DNA from 4 places in the Paenibacillus violae genome. Region 3 is predicted to be linked to each of the others. Evidence: riboswitches for the same ligand, from Rfam matches in the RefSeq annotation. Region 3 holds a riboswitch; each other region holds the start of a gene.
The links. Region 3 has a riboswitch for cyclic di-AMP ahead of RQP52_RS26170 (C40 family peptidase). Riboswitches for the same ligand answer to the same signal wherever they lie in the genome.

Region 1 (5,754 bases), on a different contig from region 3:
CGAAGTAGGCTCCAGTTATCTGCAGCTTCAAATCGCCAAGTATACGGCAAAAACGACGGGGAAAGAAACACCGCTCATGGAGAAATACGGCAAAATGATTAAAGAGAACGAGGCTATCGCGGTCAATAACCCGACGAATCCGCTCGTTTCCGAGACACAAACGACCAAAGGCAGCGAGCTGAAGCCGATCATTGACGACGCCCGTACGAAGTATATCTTGGGTAAAATCGATGAAGCAGGCTGGAAGCAAGCTATCGAGCAGTGGAGAAAAGCCGGCGGCGATAAAGTCATTGAAGAGTTCAGCGCGCAATACGCGAAGAGCGGCAAGTAAGGCAGCAAAATAGCAGAGGCGGCCCTAAGGTAGAGAGATCTACTTTAAGGACCGCCTCTTATGCGTATGACAGTTTAATTCCATCCTTTAGCAACCATCGGTTTCTTCTTCGTTTTCTTGAACAATCTATAAAATAAGCCGAGTTCCTTTTTCCGTTTGAGTGTGGCTTTGATACCTTCAAGCAGCAGCATTGATCTAAGTTCGTCGCGACGGTTTAACGTATGCAGTCTTTTGATAAATAGCTTGTCCATGCGAACATCCCTCCCATTCATCTATCTCCATTATAAACGGGATCTGCGAATTTGATTGTCGCTTTGTAGAGAGGGATTGCACTTGTTTTGTCGAAACTGGAGCGGGTAGCCCTCGATTTCCTTCAAGTCCCTATAGGCAGATGAATCACTGTACAGTATTATCTAACTTAGGGTGATATCATATGTTCATTTCTCCTATGCTTTTGCAAGACGCCAAAGATAATAGACCTTATAACAGCAAACATCATATTGCAGAACTTAAGTTTGACGGTTTTAGGTGCATTCTTTCTAATTTGGACAAACTCTATGTATATACGAAAGACAAGCAATTGGTTACGCATAAATTTCCTGAGCTGTTCCAATGCCCGATTCCCGAGGGAACGATCCTTGACGGTGAATTGGTTATTTTGGATGATCAAGGTAAACCGGACTTTGAAGCGATGTCAGCTAGATTTTTAAATCCGACAGACTTATCGCCTGTTGTATTTTTTGCATTTGATATTTTAAAATACAAGGGAATTGATGTCACTGAATTACCCTTGCTTAAACGCAAGGAGCTGTTGGAGCAAGCTTTCATCGAGAATGACAGGTACAAAAGGGTGAAGGTTTACGAGGGTAAAGCGGTGGATTATTTTGAGAAAATCCGGCAGGATGGGCTTGAGGGCATCATTTTGAAGTCGAAAAAAGAAAATTTCAAGTACGAGAGCAACAAGCGCTCCAGGCAATGGCAAAAAGTGATTAACTGGACTTATGCAGATGTTTATATTTCTGGTTACAGGAAAAATAATTTTGCTTTGCTGGCGTCCATTGATTCAGCGAATGGTTTGAAGATTCCGGTTGGGGTGATTGAGACCGGGGTAACGCCTCTGCATCAAAAGGCGCTCGATGGCGTGAAGCACCGCTTAGTCTACAAAGAGGACAATCATTTTGCTTATATGGAACCGCGGCTAATGGCCAAAATTAAGACGAAAAATTGGACGAGAAACGGAAGGCTTCGTTCGCCGGTTTTCATGGAATTTGTGATGTAAAAAAAGACTGGATCACCAAGGAGGAAGTGGTGGTGCAGTCTTTTCTCTGTACATGCTGTTGTTACATGCGTCTAAAGTTACCGGTGCTGCCGCTTAGCTGCTGCTCAGCGATTTGAATCAATCTTCTCGTAATGTGTCCGCCGATTGCGCCGGTATCACGAGTAGCCATGTAGCCATAATACCCGTCCTGAGGAATCTGAATACCTAGTTCCTGAGCGACCTCGTATTTCATTTGCTCAAGAGCTGATTTTGCTTGTTGCACAAGTAATGTATTGCTTCTACTGCTAGCCATTTGGATTCACTCCTTTATTTGGTGTATGAGTATTTTGTGGAAGTTATGGTTTTTTATTCATGGTTGTTGGAAAATTTTTTGTGGATCGATGATTACGCTTTCATAAAACGTTGGAAAATTTTGCGGCATGTTTTCGGAAAAACCCCGTGTTACAATCGGAAAGATCGATTATGGTCAAAAAACTTAGAAGGCCGAAGCTTCTTTGAAAGCACGGGGGACCCAATCTTTGGGGTGAAGTCGCTATGAACGCGACCGGGTGATTACTCTTTGACCCGAATCCGACAGCTAACCTCGCAGGCCGCAAAAAGGAGAGATTTCTATGTTAAAACGTTATAAACAGCTAGTCGTAACCGGTGCTATTGGACTAAGCGTCCTAATGAGTTCCAGCGCAGCCATGGCGGCATCCGCCACGTACACGGTGTCAGACAACGATACCATGTGGTTGATCTCCCAGAAGTATGGCGTAAGTCTCACTTCGCTGATTCAGGCTAACCCTCAGGTTGCCAACCCGAATGTGATCTGGTCTGGGATGACGTTGAACCTTCCTGGCAGCACAGGGACAAGCGGCGGCTCTCAAACACCAGCCCCGTCAGTGCCTGCTCCATCTACACCAGCTGCCCCATCAACGCCAGCTACATCTGCGCAATCCGCTTTTGCCAGCCAAGTCGTTACATTAGTTAACCAGGAACGTGTAAAAGCTGGGCTACAAGCGCTCACCAGCGATAGCGCCCTTACAGCTATGGCGTTGGATAAAGCCAAAGATATGTACAACAACGACTATTTTGATCATACGTCGCCGACCTATGGGTCACCTTTTGATATGATGAGCACTTATGGTATTCCTTATTCCTATGCAGGTGAGAACATTGCTAAAGGACAACCTACACCAGAGGCCGTAATGGAGGCCTGGATGAACAGTACGGGGCACCGTGAAAATATTTTGAACCCCAATTACACAAAAATTGGCGTCGCCTATTATAACGGAGAATGGGTGCAGGAATTTATCAGCAACTAATGCTCTATAGCGAATCCAAAAAACAACCCTTGTGATTCCCCAGTCGGGAATTCGCAAGGGTTTTATTTATATTTCAACTTGGCAACTCCCCACATCAAGAGTGGCAGAATGATCCCATGGAGGGGTAATAAATAAGGAATCGCGATTTTTTGTGGAAATAACACGGAACTATCGATAAAGTCCCGAGGGATCAAGGTAAGCAGCGCGATAACCGGTGCTACGAACCAAATCATACGTCGCCATTTTTTAAGGCCGAAACTTTGAGCTGTTCCATATGTACACACGAAAAAGTAGAGAGATACTTTAGTGAACACACTAATAATCCAGATGGCGATAACAAAGGAATCCAGGTTTTGAAAAAAGTCGAAATAGGAAATATAACGAATCAAATTAAAATAAGGATAGGTTTGGCCCGAAGGGGCGATGTGTCCAAATACGGAAAGGATTAAGAAAGTCGAAATGCTTGTTAACAGACCAGCAGCAGCAACCCCGAGTATGGCTGGTTTCACCCCATCTTGAGGCTTTGATAGAAAGCCCATGATGACGAGCAGAAGGATGCAGTCTCCAAGAAACGTTGAAGTCGGCAGCGCTCCTTTTAAGATTGTCATCGCACCGGTATCCACATAGAAGGGAAGGATATTGTTAATATGGACATTTTTTAGGCTCAGCAAGAGAGGAATAGCAATCCCAAGAAGGGTTAAAGGTCCTAAGATTTCGCAGCATCTCGCGATAACCTCTATCCCCGAGAAAGTTACATAAATCGCAACGAGGAGCATGCCTAGCATCGGGACAAGGATTGGAGTTTTGGGCAGAATAGTCGCAACGATGAACTCTGCGTACTGCCTTATAATGATAGCAAGCACGCTGTACCAGTAGATGAAATACACCACCGTAACCGTATAGCCGATGTATCGACCAAATAATCTCTTTGAAAATTCAACGATGGTTTGTCCTGGATGATATAGACTCAACCGTGAGCAAACATAAGCGACCCCTGCACCTATTCCGGTTGCGCAAACGGTTGAAAGCCAGGCATCTTGCTTCGCAGTTTGGATAGATGGATTTATTGTCAGTAAAATGGTCATCCCCAGCTGCATGGTCAATATCATCCAGAATAATTGTTTCCCGCCAATCTGCATGTCCGTAAGTGCTCCTTTAATGATCTAAAAGTTTACCAAGAGGGTAGAAAATGTAATTTACCAACTGCGTCGGACCTGGCATTCCCGGATTCATAACTAAAGCGATCGCTAGAATCCAGCATAAGGCTAAAATAGAGAGATAAGCCGCTTTCTCTTTGGTCGGCCTGTTTTTCAAGCGAAACCATTGAAAGAGAGTGATGATCAGGCACGCGGCCATGCATATGGGAATGTCATTGGATGTCATTGGATATACTCCTATTCCTCTTCCTTTTCTTTTTCCTCTCGGGATCGAGAAGACTTGATGCTGGATAGCCCAGGACGCAGCATTCTGGCATCCGATTGTACAGTAACTTCGACGTTTGGGAAGATCTCGTTCCAACGTTTTTGGTTTTGCCGCCATTCCTTAGGGTACGCTCGGTGGAATTCCCCAGCGAAATCAAAAATGTCCGCTTTGTAACCTTGCTGAACCTTTCGCAAAGCGACTGCGACACGCTCTTCAATATCGTCATTCATAGCGGCTTCTACACGTTTAACAGCTTGGTGATCGGAGGCGAGATCCAGTGAAGTTGTATTTTGCAGGGCATCATCTTCCGTATGAATCCAGACGTTCATGCGCCACTTGCCATTTTCGATGATTGGCTGCAGTTTCGTCTTGCTTTTCAATAGTCGAAGGGAAACATGGCCGGAGGTACCTTCCGGCGTCACAGTAACGACGGCTGTTTTAATCTCGTCCCTGAGCCATAGCAGGCCGCGGGTGGTTGGATCGTCAATGGTGCCGACCATCTTATCGTCTTTGAATACAGCCGTATAATTGGTGAAACTCCCTGTGTCGTCGTGATTTCTCGGGGTGTTTGCCGCCAGAAGTTCAATATAAGGCAGGGCGGCAGCACTGGACGGATTCCCCAACATTTGTGCCAAATCCGCCAACGTTACACTAAGGATGATTTTACTCTTGCCAATCTCCCTCATGATCTCTGAGGAGTTTCGCTCCAGCCGTGTATTCATCTCGAGAATTTCGCGTGCGCTTCCTTTGCAAACATACATAAAGGAACGCTCTCGCGGCTGAGGCGCTCTCATTAAGTAATCGACCTCGTCTCGAACTCCTTGTCGTGCCACAGACTCACCGAAAATAATAATTTCGGTATGACCCCAGAAAATTTTGCGCGGCATCTTCTCTTGAATCTTAGAAATCGCATCAGCAATATCTACGCCTACCGCGGATTTGACGAGGGAAGTTTGAATGCTGCCTCCTTTGTTGCTGCTTTCCAAACCGCCGCCACCGCCGCCGGGACTTCGTGGGATAAAAATCTGTAACGTTAATTCGATCGACGTATCGTCATATTTATCAATCGCTGCTCCGGTGACGAGTGCCAAATCATTCACTTCCGTCCGATCCCAGCAGCCCGTCAGCAGCGGGGTGAAGAGAACTGCCGTTAGTAGTAGCTTCAGCATTGCTTTCATCCTTGCTGCCCCTTTCTGAAAGAAGCGGCAATAAGAAGCATGGAGGGGATACCAAGCTGTGTGATCAGTGCCAAAAAAGGGATATTCGTTCCTATAGCGTGCATGAGTTCCTGAAAATTAGGAGAAACCCAAAAGCTGAGCAGCAGTATCAGAAAGCCAACTGGAATGATAAGAGGCCGATAATCAGAGAGCCCCAAACATTGCGCCGTGCCTAGCACAGTGGCATAGTAGATCAGC
Region 2 (5,754 bases), on a different contig from region 3:
TAACGACCACGGTTCATAATTAAGCAATAATGAATCGCTCAACTAACCCAGAACTATAGCTTAATAAACACCAGGAAGGTAGTCGACATCAAGCGGCTGCCTTTTCCCCGCTAAGTGGCAGTTTACTTCAATAAGGGGGAACAAGTTTAATAACAGAGGTGACTTGAGATTTGAATTTTTTAAAGATTGTGATGATAGCAGCAGTCGTATTTACGTTGTTGGGATGTCAAGGGAAATTAAGTACGGAACCTACTGGGCAAGGGTATATCTTTGAAGTAAGTGACAGCGGAGTATTAGTTCTGGATAATATTAAAGACACCGATTTGGGTAAAAAATGGCGAGATATATCAGGGAGCTATTCAGGAAATGCTATTTGGCTAAAAACTTCGACCTCAAAACATTCAGTAGGACAAAAAGTAAGATATTGGGTAGATGGTGGAATTAATGAGTCTTTTCCAACACAGGCGAGTGCTAAAAAGATAGAAATAATTAATGATTGAACTAACGGGTAAAAAATTTTAAATTTTCAAAGGGCTACCGCGTAGCAGGCCTTTTCCTCGCGAACGGGCAGCATTCTAGAATGAATAAAAATCTCGATTTCATTAACAATTTATCCGAAAATTATCCAATTTAGTGATATACTTTTATTTAAGTGCACTAAAACATAAGTTTTAAGGAGTGATAAAACAAATGGTCAGAGAAGCGTTATTTAAATCAAGCATTTTATTTATGGTATTAGGAGGACTCTTTATTACCTCAGCTGGTTTAATCTATACAATTGAACGTGCAGCTGCAAATATATCTGGGAATATAAAGGCTGCTGGCTTTATGGCTGGTCAATTACAAGGGCAAACTCCAATTCCAAAAATGCCAGGATTTATTGATAATTTTTATGTCCCATCACTCACTGTGCTTGGTATCATTTTATTGGTTTTAGGAACTAGAAAAGAATTAAAATAAAGTAACCGTACCTTAGACACCATATTTGAGTGTTGTTACGCTAACGTAAGAACGATAGTTGAATAACCAGAGAGCAGATCGCCGCGGACGGCAGCTGTTCTCTTTTTCTTTTAAGTAAAGGGCAGATAAACGGGGTATGATATAATCTTTCTGTGGGGAGATGATACTATGTCTAGTACAGAATGGAACACTGAGCTTTTGGAGAATGAGAATCCTACATACGTGAAACAAGTAATCAGTCGTATTGAAAACCCAGAATTATTGCATGCCATCGCACTGAATTATAATTGGGATAACGGTTTTGAATTGCCAAATTGGTTAGCGGAGAATAGGTATTGCGAGTTTGGAACAGCACTATTATTGTTCTATAGGTCTGACGGTTACGTATTTTTAAATAGTAATAAGGAAATGACAACAGGAAAAACAGAATGGTTTGGATTCATTAGTGACCTTTTTAATAAATTAATGAAAAATCATTTTAACATATCGAAAGTTTCTTACCAACCAGAATTGTCTAGAGTACAAAAATACAAATTAAAAAGGGCTAATCCAAACATACCCGAAGTCATTTTTGAGGGGGTCTAATTCCTGTTAACCATTGAGCTAACTGGAGAATTATATTTAGTTTAAATATGCGGTATAGTTACCAAGCTTATGTTTCATTAAGTAAGGGGATTGATGTGATGAAGAAAATATCAATAGAAGAACTTTATGTACTGTATGTTGATACGATTAAGCGATGCGGAACTTACCTATTAGACTCTGACGATGTGGTAATTGGATATAACATCTTTGAAGAGTTCGATATTGGTGCTATAACATTTTTACACACCGACAACTTAAAAAAATTAGTCTATGATGGGCTAATTAGTTATGAAATAATGTTTAAAAGTTCAACTTTAAGAAGTAAATTTCTAGCATTACAGCAAGGTGATGAATGGAATATTAATGCGGTGAGGCACTCATCTCAATGGAAGGAAATTCTTGAACTGGCTGATGAGATCAATTCAATGGTAGTGCGTTACGCTAACGGGTAACGTTAGTTGAGAACAACAAAATGGCAGCTGATCCGGATGATCAGTTGCCATTTTTGTTGAAGTAAAGGGCAGAAGAATGGAGTAAATCAAATACGAGCATTTTGCACATTTATCGGTATGAACGGATAAATAGACGATTATATCATGCCCCCGATTGCATCCCCTCATATTGTAGTGCGAGGGGGTGATGAAACATGGCGCAACCGATAAATATCGGAGCAAATAGCATAGCTAAGATCGGCGATCGTTTTTTTATGATTGTTGAGGTGGAGGCGATAACAACTGGAGTTGAAATTGATCCAGTATTTGGAGTGCGGACGACCGCACAACAAGCAGCAGCACTCCTTCGTGCAGGTGTAAAGCGTACGACATTTGCAAAAGTAGATCCGAAACCTACTAGGACAACGAAAGTCGAGTTGAAAGGCGTATTGTTTGCCAACGGACGGATTTTCAAGGTATTCGACGTGGAAAACGCGACGAGCGACATTTCCGTCTTAGTGCGGATCAACCTAGCTCAGGCGCAAAGGCTTATCCGAAACGGTACACGTATCATCAAGGTTTATAGAAAACCATTCTAAAACAGCGAAGGAGCTGCGCACACAGCTCCTTTTTCAAGTACAAACTCATTGGATTGGTACATAACTCTACACATCATGGTTCAAGAAGTAAGTTTTTTACAGAGAGCCCCTGTATCTTGCATTTCATTCAACTACAGTATTTGATTAAACTAACGGAAGAACGTTTGTTCAATAAAGGAATTTAGGGTTGCATATGATCGATGACCTTGCTGCGTTAACCGCAGTAAAATTGAACTATTAGTTGAAAATAGACATAAAAAATATTAGATTAAAGAAACGGGGGAACCAAGTTTTCTGGGGTGAGTACACTTTTTAAGTGTTAGGGTTAACTTTCAACCCGAATCCGTCAGCTAACTTCGTCAGCGTAGAAAGAAAATGATAGAAACATTAAATGGGTTCCTTTATATTTAGGGCTCTATTCCCTCGCTTCCTTTTTTCGTTCAAGAGAAAAAAGGAGGAATTAGACATGCTTCTTAAGAGAGTAACCAAAGAGGTGAAGAACCTTTTTCAATCGACAAGATTAAACACTTCTGTACAACGTCAAGAAGAGATTCTTCACTTAAAGCGAAGGCTGGAGGAGTTCGACATTCAATTTTCCAATTTGGCGTATCGGCCATCAGGCGTCGAAACACAGACTTTATTGGAAATAAGCAAAACGGTCGGACAAAACAATAACTTGCTAAACCAGCTAAGTTTGGAACGGGAATTAGCGGATCAACAATTACTAGCCAATCGCGTCGGCATTTCCCTAAAAATTTTGGAGGAACATCACAAATTTATCGTAACCATGGCTCATATTTTTGGTGGTCCGTATCCTTGCCTCAGAGAGTAGATTAAAAGCAGTATTATATGAGTTTCGTTGAAGGATAAAGCTGTATTTTTAGGTTGCTAATTCTACATTAAGCCCGTCATAACTAGCTTTTTTTGATCGTATGTTATGGAAGTCCTTCACATTTAATTCATAATTCAATAACAGAAAACGATACTTGAAATACGGCAGGCAGCTGAGGCAGCCTGCTTTTTTCATTGAACTAAAGGGCAGGTTAGTAGAAGAAGTTTTGATATTTTGATAAAATGTACTTAAAGTGGCAAAAAGAGGAGGATAATTATGAATAGTCAATATCCAATTGGTAAATTTACTATAAAAGAGGTAATAACCAGCGATGATGTTAAACGCTGGATAGGTGAAATAGAAGAAGCACCGATGAAATTATTTGAAGCTGTAAACGGTTTAACAGAAGAACAACTGGCAACTCCCTACCGACAAGATGGCTGGAAATTAAGTCAGGTTGTACATCATTTAGCAGATGCACATATGAACGGATACATGAGGGTTAAGTTAGGATTAACCGAGGAACAACCAACAATAAAATCTTACGATGAAGTTTCTTGGGCGAAATTATCGGATAATAGTTTACCCATTGAAGTATCATTAAATATTTTTTCATCCATACATAAGCGTTTAGTTGTATTATTAAAATCACTTGACGAGAAAGAACTTAAAAAGACTATCAACCACCCTGACAGTGGTTTTATAACCATAGAAAAACTTATAGCCACTTACGCTTGGCACGGCAAACATCATATCGCTCATATTACATCTTTAAGAGAGCAAAAAGGTTGGTGAAAATGACAAACCCGTTAGTCAAGTAAAAAGCTTAATATTTGGAGGTTCATTTGTAATTGCAGAAGAATTTATTTTTGAATTAATTTGAAGACTTGGACACATCGGTTGAGCATGTGAAGAACATTCAACTAACGCAGAACGATAGTTCAATCAATGTTATAAGAAGGAAGCCAGCCCAGTGGGTTGGTAGCTATTTCTCAAGTAATGGGCAGTTATCATTAATAAGATTATGTTGAAATATGGTTGTGAGCTGATTGGCGAAGTGTGATTTTATTGAGGGTAAAGAAATGTCCTCACTATTATGGAGGGAGTTACTTGGTTGAAGAATGGTCAAAATGGAAACCTGAGAAATTGGATGTACTCCCGGCAGCAACCTATCTAAAACGCCTTACTAGAGATGACGATATACTTTTAATTTCTTTTGAAACAGAAGAAGAAGGTAAATTGGTTAATGTGACGTTTAATAAATTTGTCTTTTCTTATCGCTCAACTGATGAGGGGAACCGTTTAAAATTACTTGTAGATCTAAATATTAAGTATGGCGAGGATTTTTACAAGGACTGGCGCTTCTTTAAAATTAAAAATTCTCCGTACATCCGGTGGCTTCATGAAGAAAATTGTGGGATCTACCGGGAAGAGGACATATATCATTTCGTTTTTATAACAAATATGGAACTAATAGAGGTACTGGCAACTTATGATCCGGAAGTGAAAATCGTAGAGTTGCATTCAGAGATAGAGAAATAAAACTAAGCTCAACCATGTGCTGTCACACGGTGTTTTTTTAGTTGAACGAACGGGACAGGTAGTTCAATAAGAAACGAAGACGAGGCTGCCGGCATTTATCGGCAGCCTCGTTGAACTAAAGGGCAGTTATGCTCAATAACTCTCGCTCATTATATGGTATAATTTGGGATAAAGGAGGGCTTTTATTGACAGCTATTATTAATAAAAATGGTTATGAACTTATAGAGTGCATTTCATTGAATGAACATGAACTAATAAATTATGAGCCATTAGCAGGTTCGTACGCAGTGGTGAGGTACGACGGGAATTATCTAATTTGTTTTAACACATGGAGGAAACAATGGGAAGTACCTGCCGGAGGAAGAAATGATAATGAAACGGCTAAAGAATGCGCTATACGGGAGCTTTTTGAAGAAACAGCACAGGTTGTTCAAGATATGGATTTTAAAGGCCTACTAAAAGTTAGGAAACCAGATGGTACAATAAAATATAATCCCATTTTTTATACTGAGCTGGATTACATAGTCCCGTTTAAAAATAATAATGAAACAGATAGAATTTTATTTTGGAATTTAACCGAAGATGTTGGTTATATTGATGAAGTTGATGAGGCAGTTCTTAAATGGTGCAAGTCGATAAGCTAACTGGGAACGTTAGTTAAATACTAAGAAGACTGACCTGAGCGAGGTAGGAGGAGAATTTTGGAAAAAAGAAAGTTAATGTTGTTTACGCTTACTACTATTATTGTTTTGCTAAATGTGCTTGCGAGTTTTCGATGGAATTATAACAATATTGAAGGTGACAT
Region 3 (5,754 bases):
GAAAAGAGAAGCGCCGAGAATGGCTCTACGCTCAGAAAGCGTGAAACGTGTCGAAATGATGGCATTCTCACTGTTCAAATTGCCGGAGTACCAAACATAGTTGGCATTAGCAACTTGCACCCACGCAGGGTTGCGGGGAATGATTTGCGCATTGAACCACGAGTTGTCGGTGCCGATCGAAACCGTGCGCTGACTTAGAAAGCGACCCGAACCGGGCTTATGGTATTTTCTAAGCTGCGTACGGTACATCAGCATGGCTTTGCTTCTGGGCAGGCCTGCGCTCTTGGGGAGCCGAACAATTTTGCTCGGTTTTCCAGCCATTCGTTGTTTGGGAATCATTTCTCCATCTCCTATCAACATATGAATATACTTTCTTTGTATTCTATGTTTACTAGAGCGATTTGCGAGGGTGAGTGGCCGGTGTCGCCTTCTTCATGCAGCCTAAATTCTCTACTCACATAAAAAAAGTACAATTAATATGTTTTAATGACATATAATATATGTTAATATAATAAAAACGCAAAGGAGGAATCTCCCAATGGACGATAAGAATGATAAGACCAAAAGACTTTCCGTCTACTTGCCTGAAAAGGTGAAGACCGATCTGGAGCGCATGGCTGAGGAAACGGGCTTGTCGATGACACAGCTTATTGTGATGGCGACGCACGGTCTACTTGCGAATTATGCTTCGCAGGGCGGAGCTATTTTTGCCGACTTATTGGCAGCTAAACAACGGATCGTTCACGAAGTGAAGGATAGGCAGCGGCTTTTGAATGAAGAGAAAGAAGGCATGCAGGATTACTACGGCGCGCGAGCAGCCGAATATGAACGGATTTATGCTCGCGAGGATGCGGACTATCAGCAAGAACTTGCGATGCTGGCGGATATCGTGAAGAGGCAGGTTACGGGGAGCCGTGTCTTGGAGGTGGCCTGCGGTACCGGATATTGGACGCAGTTCATGGCGGAAACAGCCAAGCACATCGTTGGGGTGGACGTTCGACCGGAGGTGCTGCAAATTGCTGCAGCCAAATCTTGGCCGCTGCATAATACCTCTTTCGTCGAAGGGGATGCTTACCGGCTTTCGGAAGTACAAGGGGATTTTGACTACGGAATCGCCAACTTCTGGTTTTCGCATATCCCGAAAAATCGTCTGGATTCGTTTCTGCAAGGATTTCATGAGCGGCTTGGACGGGGAGCCCGCGTTTTTATGGCGGATAATGTGTACGTCCCGGGAAGAGGCGGCGAGCTGATTACGAGTGAACATAGCGAAGATACGTACAAAAGAAGGGAGCTGGCCGATGGCTCCAAGCATGAAATTATTAAAAACTACTATTCGTACGAAGAGTTGAATGAAATCTTTAAGCCGCTGTCGGAGCATCTGCGCATATTTGTCGGCAGCTCCTTCTGGTATGTTAGCTACATCGTGGCTTAAGAATCATCGGCCCAAGGAAAGAAGGAAACTCCTGGCTTAATGTCCGGATGTGAATTTAAGGCCGAGAACGCCGACCAGAATGAGGATCATGAATAGGATACGCAGTAAACTAACAGGCTCGTTCAGAAATAGGGTGCCGATAATAATCGCGCCTACAGCGCCAATTCCCGTCCAAGCCGCGTAGGCGGTGCCGATAGGTAGAGTTTTCGTAGCCACCGCCAGAAAATAAAAGCTGATGATCATGCCGACAATGGTGATGCTGGACGGAACCAGCCGTGTAAAACCGTTGGAGAACTTTAGTGAGATCGCCCAAACTACTTCAAAAACACCTGCAATGACCAAGTAAAGCCATGCCATCTGTGAATCACTCCTTAAGAAAGTATGCGAAGATGCCCATCTGACCGCGGCAAAAAGAAAAAGCCTGGAAGCAATATCGCGAATGCGATAAGACTCCCGGGCTTTTTCCCCTCCGTGATCACAGCGTATTCGCTGTGTGTTTTCTCTCGGACCAGACTGGCGCTGCAGCGCCACGGAACCCTAGAAACATGATGCCGTAATTATAGGACGGCTTACACGCTATGTCAAGTTACAACAGCCACAAGAAATGAATAAAAGCCCTGAGAAGCAGCTCATTCGAGCTAACGCTTGTCTGGGCTTTTTATTCATGATGAACAAGAAAATTACTTGGATTCAGCAGTTAGTTGATTGTAGATATCATCCCACAGAACACGTCTAGCGGATACATACCTTTTCGCATAATAGGATTCGCTCAGCTTGTTTTTCACGATGCCTTCATTGGATGCGGAATGAATAAATTCACCGTTACCCAAGTAGATGCCTACGTGAGAAATGCCTTTGCCTCCTGTGTCGAAGAACACAAGATCACCTTTACGAAGATCACTTTTGTCGATCCAGTAGCCCTCTTTATTTTGAGCTGCTGAACTATGAGGAAGGTCAATGCCGAATTTGTTGAACACGTACGCGGTGAAACCAGAGCAATCAAAGCCTCTTGTTGTCGTTCCCGCATCGCGGTACGGTACTCCAATCAATTCGTCAACCGTTGAGTCCAATGTGGATTCTGACGCAGACACACTCCCTAAAGCTACACTCAAAAACAAAACAAGACTAAAAAGAAGAGCAACAACCTTTTTCAACTGCTTGTCTCCTTCCGGTGCCTACGAGGTTAGCTGGAGGGTTCGGTTGAAGGTTCCCTATGATCCCTGTCTTGCAAGATCAATTCACCCGGTATGGTTCCCCCGTTTCCCCAAGAAATGAGGAATTCGGCATGAAATATTTGGTTTTTTAATGCTAGTCCCTTAAATTCGTCATAAACATCGAAATTCCTCCTTTTTCGTGCAATTGGGTCTGAAAAAATGTGTAAAGGTTCGCTTTACAGACAAAAAAACCCCCTTTTGCAAGGGGGTTGAACAAATCTAAACCATTTATGGTTTTATTTATTGCTTTTTAACGACTTAATTTGGCGGAAAGAAGCTGGAATTGCGACGTAATGGACCACATCTGCATGAAAATATGGAAAAGCGGGAAAAGTTGATAAATGATTAGCGCTACCAGACCTGCCCAGATATAGGTCGTTGTGACCGTGATCCCTGCCAAAAGTCCTGAGCTCAGTAAAAGTATCAGAGAAAGGCCGATAATCGGAAGCGAGTACCGCATGAACGTTAGGACTGTGGATATAATGCCGAGACGTGCGGCAATGGCGAACTGCACATACATGAAGAGCAGATGCAGCAGAAAACCGTACACCAGCATGCCCAGCAGCCAAGGCAGTAAATCGAGGGAAGCCTGTTCATAAGATGTGCTGTGAGCGAACACCTTCTGCACTTTGGGCAGCACCCAGATGAGCGGCAGCAGAGATAAGGCGATTCGAATCAAATACACGGCAAAGAAGGGGAGCGTGAGTTCCTTGATGCCGCGGACGAAGCGGTAGCCGGCATTTTGATCGGAATGGGTGAGCGAATAATAGACACCGCCGTTCAGCATCGGGCTAAGGAACATGCGCGCCAGGAGCAGGCCGGCCAGCCACCACAAGTAAGAGTGGCTAAGATCCGTTTTGAATAACTGAAACTGACTTTCGGCCAGAAAAAGCTGGAGCGCTTGCTTCGGCTGATCGCCGCCGGGAAACCGGTGCATGAGGGGAACTAACACCCCTTGTACAAGCTTATATAGGAGCATCCCCCAGCACATTTGGTAGATGAACAAGACAATCGTAGCGAAGGGTTGCCGTAGAGCCGCCCTGAAGCCGGATTTGAGATAGGTTGTCACCGGTGTCCCTCCTAAGCGTTGTTTTCTGAAGGCAAACTTGCCTTGTAGAGTGGGCGCCTACCAGGCTACCCACCCGAAAATAGCTTGCAGGAATTGGATAATGCCGAGATTCAGGCGGAGTTTCCACTTGGTGTCCACTTCTGCTTGCATAAAGTTATTAATATGCTTGTTCTCAAGAATGAGCGAGTAGTTCGGGTCGATACGAACCCAGTCAATAGGCGTCGTGTGGGTTAGTTTGTACTCAATGCTGCTCTCTTTGCCGTCCCACGTTTTGTCGAGCATCGTACCGTCGGCGAAATGGAACTGAATCGGCACTTCGGGCGAATTGCCTCCACGCTTGGAGATGAGGACCGTGCTCTCGTAAGGGCCGGCTCCTTTGCTGCCAGTGGCTTTCACATGGATGCTTTCAACCGTATAATCAACCATCATTGAGCCGTAGACATATTCATTGAAGAAGTCGTCCCACTTCGTTTTCGTTACATCCTCGACCACATTTTGAAAGTCTTTGGTAGAAGGATGCTTGAATTGCCATTTTTGAAAATAAGTCCGCATGATACGATCCATGGTCTTGGTGCCGACCTGTTTCTCGATGGCTTTCAGCACGAGTTTGCCTCTGGTATACACATTTTCTGCGTATTGATCATGTCCGGTATAGGCCCATGCGTTTTGCCGCAGGGCATTCGGAGAAGTAATGTAGCTGGACTCGACAGGCAAATTAGGGGTTGCCCCGAAGTCGGCCTCCATCACTTTATCCTCGGCGTAGGAGGTAAAGCCCTCATCCAGCCAAGCTTCTTCAAACTCATTGCTCGCCACAAGGCCATAGAAATATTGGTGACCGATCTCGTGCACAACGACGCGTTCCAATTCCTGATCCGGCGTTTTGTCGTCCGCGCCCCAAGCGGTTATGAGCGTAGGATACTCCATCCCGCCTGCGCCGCTGCCTCCGGGAGGAGGTACAACGATAGACAAGGTCGAGTAAGGATACGATCCGTACCACTGGCTATAGCGGGAGAGCGCTTTTTTGGCAGCGTACATATAGCGGTCTTTCAAATCCTGATGGTTGGGATCAAGATAAAGCTTGATCTTCACACCGGGTATTTGCGGCGTAGAGAAGGGTTCCTCCACATACACGAAGTGAGGTGAAGCCGACCATGCGAAATCATGCACATCATCGGCATAAAATTGGTACGTCTTCGTCCCGTTCTCCGTCACCGCCGGTTTCACAGGGAAACCTGTCGCGGCAACCGTGTAGTTCGCCGGCACTTGAATTTTCACATCATACAAGCCGAAGTCCGCATAAAACTCCGAATTCCCATGGTATTGATGGAGATTCCAGCCTGGCTCGGTGCGTCCCCTTGTGCCGGCCCGTTCATAAGCGGCGACCTTAGGGAACCATTGTCCAGCCATCACGAAGTCGTTCACATAGCCCATTCTGGCGAAGGCTTCGGGCAGTTTGACGAGAAATTCCGTTTTGAGTGTGACTCGCTCGCCGGCTCCAACCGGCTTTGACAACGGTATTTTGATCAGCGTGTGGTCGTCTTTATTGCCGTCATCAGGTTGTACAAACGCCATGCGTGGCGTAAGGTCCTCGCCATCTTCCGTTTTTACGGAAAGCAAGTCCATCCAACCGGTGCTATCCGCCGTAGCTTCATCTTGCCTTAGCTTGCCGCCGGACTCCCGCATAAACGTGGTTTTCTTAGATGCGAATGCATTCGGATATAAATGCAGATAAATCTCTTGCACAGGAACCGTTCCCGGATTTTCCCACGATAACGCTTGCTGCCCCTTGAGCTGCCTTGTTTCGGGTGTGTAGGCAACATTCATGTGATACTCCGCAATGCGGTAGCTCAGCGGTTCCTGCGTTTGTTTGTCCGAAGATTTGCCGCGATCTGCAGGCTGCATGTCCGGCGCCGGAGCTGACGGTTCCTCCTTAGAGACGACGGGCACCGTCAGTTTACTTGCAGATGGGAGCAAAGTTTCAGACAGCAAGACAGTGCCTGCTGCAAGGAGCATGACAACGAACCATTGTAGCTTTCGGT
Region 4 (5,754 bases), on a different contig from region 3:
ACTAAGAAACTCGGACGGCGGTGACAAGCATGAAATTTTCTGATTACACCATCTATGAGCAGCAAATGCTGCGTAAAGTGAAGCTCTGGGAAATACGTCAACAGAAGACCCCAAATTTGCTTGAAAAAGCCTCGAAATCCGTCTCCACAAACATCAATAAGCTCATCCCGGAAAAGGTGCACAAAACGATCACGGCCACCGTCAGAGGGATGTTTCAGACGACATTGTTCGGGATGAACTATATCCCTCAGAATGACCCGCTTGTAGGCGCTTCTCTAGCTGAAAGTGATGCGAAAGCAGAGGAACTGCTGTCGCTTTATAAAAAGATTGCGGCTGCCGAGGGAGCAGGTACGGGAGCGGGAGGGATTCTGCTCGGCCTGGCAGACTTCCCGATTTTGATCGGGATCAAGTTGAAATTTCTGTTCGAGCTTGCGCACGCTTATGGCTACTCCACGAAGGACTATAGAGAGCGTTTGTTTATCCTGTATGTGTTTCAAATTGCGTTCTCTAGTCCAGCGAAAAAACCTGCTCTATTAGACACGATCAAGAATTGGCACGAGGTCGCAAGCGGCTTTCCGCCGTCTGATGCCTATATGGATCAAGTGGATTGGCAGCAGCTGCAGCAGGAATATCGGGACACTATTGATTTCCGTAAAATGCTGCAGCTTGTCCCTGGCATTGGAGCTGTCGTAGGCGCATGGGCGAATTTTGGCCTGCTGGAAGAGTTGGGCGTGGCGGGCATGAACAGCTTTCGCTTGCGCCGGTTAGAGGATAAAACCAGGTTGGAGGCTGAGGGTGAGCAGTGAACGGGTGGATTCCCGTTGGAGAAAATCCAATGAAAGTGCGAATTTCCTTGCTAAAATGCTGGTTTGGTTGGATGAAATCCAATAGGTAGGGGGAAATTGGCATCCTGTGGGCTGTTGCGGCGTGCTTCGTTGGATTTCATCCAACGGAACGCGGAAATCCGGCCTCAAAAAGGAGTTCTCATTGGAATTTATCCAATGAGAAGAGGCGAGGCATCGCCAGCCCGCGGTCCAACTCCTTAGCCCCGCCATGCGCTCGCCACGCCGTTCAATGTCTTGGTCCGCCACGTGCCCGCCACGCGCTCTCGCCCTACGTCCCGCATCCCCTCGCCCCGCGCACTTATGCCGCTGCACCCGCCCCCCATACCACACAGCCTTTTTTGACCAAGCTAGGCAATGTTCCAGTGATTTTTAGGAAAGAGGCACATATACTAATGATGAGCCAAACCATGTGTACGCCCTGAACGAGTATGTGATTTTTTTCACATGACAACCCTGGATGGTTTGGTCGATCTTTTTCACCAACGATGGTAGAGAAAAAAGATGATGTAATCGGAGGAGAGGATTCAGATGAGTAGACCGAAGGTGGTTATTCTGGGAGCTGGGTACGGTGGGCTTGTAACGGCAATAAGGCTGCAGAAGCTGATCAAAGCAGATGAAGTGGCGGTCACGCTGGTGAACAAACACGACTATCACTACATGACGACACATCTGCATATGCCGGCAGCCGGCACTGATCATCATGAGAATGCGCGTGTAGCAATTAAGGATCTGATCGATGAGCGGAAAATTCATTTTATCAAAGCAACGGTTCAGCAGATCGTACCTGAGGAAAAAAAGGTGGTTCTGACGGACGAAGTCCTCACCTACGACTACTTGGTCGTGGGGCTTGGGAGTGAGACGGAAACCTTCGGCATTCCGGGATTGCGCGAGTATGCGATGACAATTAACAGCATTAACAGTGTTCGCTTCATTCGTCAGCATACACAGTATATGTTCGCTAAATATAAATTGGATTCCAAGCATAAGGAATATTTGACAATCGTTGTTGGAGGCGCTGGTTTTACAGGCACGGAGTTTGTTGGGGAGCTGGCTGACCGAATTCCTGATCTTTGCCACATGTTTGACGTCGATCCTTCCCTTGTTCAGATCATCAATATCGAAGCATCGCCTACTGCTTTGCCGCCAGGATTGCCGAATGACCTCGTGGAATACGGCATGGACGTGATGCGCCGCAAAGGGGTTCAATATAAATTATCTACCGCCATCAAGGCATGCGAGCCCGGCGGCGTGCTGTTGGGAGACGGCCAATTCATACCTGCCGGCACGGTCATTTGGTCGGGAGGTGTTCGTGGGAATTCCTTGCTGCAAGATGCGGGCTTCCACGTCCAACGCGGCAGGGTCAAAGTGGATGACTACTTGCGTTCCTTGCAGTTTCCCGATGTTTTTATTACGGGTGATTGCTCGATTGTCATGAGCCCGGAAGGCACGCCATACCCCGCCAATGCCCAAATCGCCGTCCAACAAGGTTGTAATACGGCAAAAAATTTATACTATTCACTGAGTGGAAAGCCATTACGACCTTTTGCCTACGATTACAAAGGCACGGTCGCCTCGCTTGGTCGCGGAGAAGCAATTGGTATCCTGAAGGTCAAAAAAGTGAAAGGCAGGCTGGCCGCATTCCTCAAAAAGATAATCGATGCCCGCTATTTATTTCTCATTGGCGGTATCCCACTCATCTTCAAAAAGATGATTTTTAAGCAAAAACAAGCCACAAGGAAGCGTCATGTGAGAAATTAATTTTGCTGAAATACCCGAAAATCTAATGAATCAGACAATAAGCTAGTAAAACAGAGATACTGAAAGGATTACATCATTGTAAGCGGATTATCAAATGAATGCGGGGAGGGAATAATCTTTTTTAAGATTATTCTCTCCTTTACTATGAGCCAATAAGAGAGTAGTATCAACTCGTACGTTAACAGTTGAATATTTCGCTTAATTTTCTAATTAGAAAAGCGGGGGAACCATAGGTTTCAACGGGGTGAGTAAGGTGTGTCTTGTCGCATGCGGCAGCTACCTTTAGGGCAGATTTCTCGCAGCCCGAACCCGTCAGCTAACCTCGTAAGCGGTCGTGAGAAAGGAGAACATGTGGCTAAGCACAAGGTCTATCCTTGTGTTTTTTTGCGCCTAAAAAAGGAAATCAAGCTGAAAACTAGGTTATTTGGAGGAATTTCACAGCATGACAAGTGACTCATTGAAAAAGATTGTATTCGGCAAACCGCTGAAATCAGCGGAGCTGGAATCTGAGAAAATGCAGGTATGGAAGGCTCTGCCCATCCTGTCTTCAGATGCCCTGTCTTCGGTAGCCTATGGCACGGAGCAAATTTTGCTAGAGCTTGCAACTGTTGGGGTTGCTGCTTTTGCTTTCTCATTGCCGATTGCAATCTCGATTATTGCTTTAATCATGCTTCTTGTTTTAAGTTATCGCCAAGTGATTGAGGCCTATCCAATGGGCGGCGGAGCTTACATGGTGGCCAAGGAAAATTTGGGCATGATGTCGGGAAGGCTCACCGGAGTTTCACTGCTGATTGATTACACGTTAACCGTTGCGGTTTCGATTTCAGCAGGCGTGCAGGCGATAACGTCGGCATTCCCGGTTACAGTGCCTTATATTGTCCCCATAGCCTTAGTGCTTGTCTGGTTGATGGTTTGGCTGAATTTGCGGGGCACTTCTGAATCCGGAACGGTGTTCGCGATTCCAACGTACTTTTTTATCCTGTGTATTTTACTGCTGATCGGCAAAGGGATCTTCGATATGCTGACAGGATCCATGAATATGCATGAATTCCAAGTTGTTCCCAGCTCGATGACGAGCTCATTGACTTTGTTTGTTATTCTAAAAGCCTTTTCATCCGGCTGCTCGGCCGTGACAGGGATTGAGGCGATATCCGATGCGGTGCCGCATTTCCGTACGCCATCTGTCAAGAATGCCAAGAGAACCCTGGCTTCGCTTGGTACACTATTGGCGATTGTCTTCGGGGGCGTCACCTTGCTGAGCTTGGGTTATGGAATTGCACCTGACCCGCATGGACATACTTCGGTCTTGTCGATGGTTACGGAGCAAGCGTTTGGCCGTGGCGTCATGTATTATGCCACACAGATTGGCACCATGCTGATTCTAGTATTGGCTGCGAATACGAGCTTCAACGGATTTCCTATTTTGGCATCCATTATGGCTCAGGATAAAAACTTTCCGCGCATGTTCTCGTATCGGGGAGATCGGTTGTCGTTTCACTACGGGATCGTAACGTTAGGTGTTTTGGCAAGTATCTTGCTCGTCATTTTCAAAGGAAAAACCGATGCACTTATTCCACTTTATGCGATTGGCGTCTTTTTATCTTTTACCCTTGCCCAAAGCGGTTTGGTCCGCAAGTGGTTCAGAGAACGTCCGGCTGGCTGGATCGGCAAGTTCGTTATTAATGGGTTAGGGGGAATCGTCTCCCTTGCCGTTCTTATTATTTTCTGTATTACCAAATTTAGTGAAGGCGCTTGGATTGTTATTATTGTGACGCCGCTATTGCTTTGGGGAATAACCAAAATCAGCAATCACTATGATGATGTAGCCAAACAACTGCGCATTGATATCACACAAGAACGCGTATGCGTGAAGGAACCTGTAATCATTGTACCTGTTGCGGGCATTCACCGCGTTGTAGCGCAGTCTTTGAACTATGCCAAATCTTTATCTCCCAATGTCATTGCTTTCTACGTCTCGTTTTCGGATGAGGATGAAGAAGCGATGCAGGAGAAGTGGGATAAGTGGGATCCGGGCGTTCGGCTTGTCGTGTTCAAATCCCGTTATCGGACCATTTTGAAGCCGCTGGCTGAGTTTATTGAAAGAGTCGATACCCATGTTTCGGAAAAGCAATCGATCATGGTGATCCTGCCCCAGTTCATGCCGAAAAAATGGTGGCACCGCCTGCTCCACAACCAGTCTGCCGCACGTATTCGCTCGAAGCTGCAAGCCGATAAAGATATCGTCGTTGCGACGGTGCCCTATCATTTGCATGAGTAGAGGTGTACAATAAAGGGGTAAACCGGATGTAGAAATGGAACAGAGGTGAACCTTTTATGGCAAAAAAGAAATGGTCAAACACTACCGCTGAACCTAGCGCGCAAGATAAACCTGCGACACTCAAAGATTTGCTGCGCCCTGATATCGTAGCGGGGCTGAAGGCTCAGGCTGATGCGATGAAAGCTGAGGAGCAGGCTCGCAAAGAGGCTGCCAGAGCTGAAGCAGAGGCTGCGCGCAAGGCGGAGGAGAAACGGCTGGAGAATGATTTCGGCCACTTGCTCGAGAAGAGCAAGCTGGATTGGAGAAAACACAAATGAGGAAGCGCTTGGTGTGCTTCCTTTTTCTTTCGGGTGCGTTGATAGCGCTTACAGGTTGTGGGGTGGAGAGAGGGCCGATGAAGCTTGCGGACGAACCGGCTGTGTCGGGAAGGCCGGATTCTGTTGTATCTGCAGCGCCGGTTGTGCAAGGCGCCGTCACTCCGGTGCCCACTTCGAAAGTAATACCGACAGACATATCAGCGCCAACTGACGCACCACTCTTACCTGCAAAGTTGCCTTCGCTTGCCCAGACCTTAGTGGAACGCTATCATAAGGCAGTTCCGGCAAAATGGGGCGAGAACATCCCCGGCGTGCGGACACATCTGGTGACGCAGGATAAGGTGATCGCCCTGACCTTTGACGCTTGCGGCGGCAAAGAAGGCAGCGGTTACGATGAGAAGTTAATCGATTATTTGATCAAGGAGCAAATTCCGGCGACCTTGTTTGTTAATGCGAGATGGCTTGCCGCGAATCCGGACATTTTTGCCAAGCTGGCGGCGAACCCGCTGTTTGAAATCGAAAACCATGGGACCGAGCATCGGCCGCTCTCTGTGAA

Region 1: another riboswitch for cyclic di-AMP. It lies ahead of RQP52_RS18060 (CAP domain-containing protein); the one in region 3 lies ahead of RQP52_RS26170 (C40 family peptidase).
Region 2: another riboswitch for cyclic di-AMP. It lies ahead of RQP52_RS27820 (hypothetical protein); the one in region 3 lies ahead of RQP52_RS26170 (C40 family peptidase).
Region 4: another riboswitch for cyclic di-AMP. It lies ahead of RQP52_RS16755 (APC family permease); the one in region 3 lies ahead of RQP52_RS26170 (C40 family peptidase).

Annotation. Positions count from the first base shown of each region.
Region 1 covers NZ_JAWCUD010000006.1:51,869-57,622, forward strand. The annotation lists gene RQP52_RS18040 (extracellular solute-binding protein) at 1-331, shown strand, start outside; gene RQP52_RS18045 (hypothetical protein) at 406-582, opposite strand; gene RQP52_RS18050 (ATP-dependent DNA ligase) at 780-1,610, shown strand; gene RQP52_RS18055 (alpha/beta-type small acid-soluble spore protein) at 1,672-1,902, opposite strand; cyclic di-AMP (ydaO/yuaA leader) riboswitch at 2,082-2,217, shown strand; gene RQP52_RS18060 (CAP domain-containing protein) at 2,222-2,917, shown strand; gene RQP52_RS18065 (GerAB/ArcD/ProY family transporter) at 2,980-4,056, opposite strand; gene RQP52_RS18070 (hypothetical protein) at 4,073-4,300, opposite strand; gene RQP52_RS18075 (Ger(x)C family spore germination protein) at 4,312-5,517, opposite strand; gene RQP52_RS18080 (GerAB/ArcD/ProY family transporter) at 5,514-5,754, opposite strand, start outside.
Region 2 covers NZ_JAWCUD010000011.1:308,587-314,340, reverse strand. The annotation lists gene RQP52_RS27845 (YobA family protein) at 171-500, shown strand; gene RQP52_RS27840 (hypothetical protein) at 691-960, shown strand; gene RQP52_RS27835 (DUF4274 domain-containing protein) at 1,129-1,545, shown strand; gene RQP52_RS27830 (hypothetical protein) at 1,644-1,997, shown strand; gene RQP52_RS27825 (hypothetical protein) at 2,192-2,575, shown strand; cyclic di-AMP (ydaO/yuaA leader) riboswitch at 2,827-2,954, shown strand; gene RQP52_RS27820 (hypothetical protein) at 3,042-3,407, shown strand; gene RQP52_RS27815 (YfiT family bacillithiol transferase) at 3,684-4,202, shown strand; gene RQP52_RS27810 (hypothetical protein) at 4,518-4,949, shown strand; gene RQP52_RS27805 (NUDIX hydrolase) at 5,135-5,593, shown strand; gene RQP52_RS27800 (hypothetical protein) at 5,651-5,754, shown strand, end outside.
Region 3 covers NZ_JAWCUD010000010.1:309,254-315,007, forward strand. The annotation lists gene RQP52_RS26155 (hypothetical protein) at 1-360, opposite strand, end outside; gene RQP52_RS26160 (methyltransferase domain-containing protein) at 539-1,432, shown strand; gene sugE (quaternary ammonium compound efflux SMR transporter SugE) at 1,469-1,789, opposite strand; guanidine-I (ykkC/yxkD leader) riboswitch at 1,881-1,983, opposite strand; gene RQP52_RS26170 (C40 family peptidase) at 2,113-2,586, opposite strand; cyclic di-AMP (ydaO/yuaA leader) riboswitch at 2,590-2,728, opposite strand; gene RQP52_RS26175 (hypothetical protein) at 2,897-3,715, opposite strand; gene RQP52_RS26180 (M1 family metallopeptidase) at 3,773-5,728, opposite strand.
Region 4 covers NZ_JAWCUD010000005.1:177,121-182,874, forward strand. The annotation lists gene RQP52_RS16745 (EcsC family protein) at 30-806, shown strand; gene RQP52_RS16750 (NAD(P)/FAD-dependent oxidoreductase) at 1,374-2,603, shown strand; cyclic di-AMP (ydaO/yuaA leader) riboswitch at 2,789-2,949, shown strand; gene RQP52_RS16755 (APC family permease) at 3,046-4,881, shown strand; gene RQP52_RS16760 (YqkE family protein) at 4,938-5,198, shown strand; gene RQP52_RS16765 (polysaccharide deacetylase family protein) at 5,195-5,754, shown strand, end outside.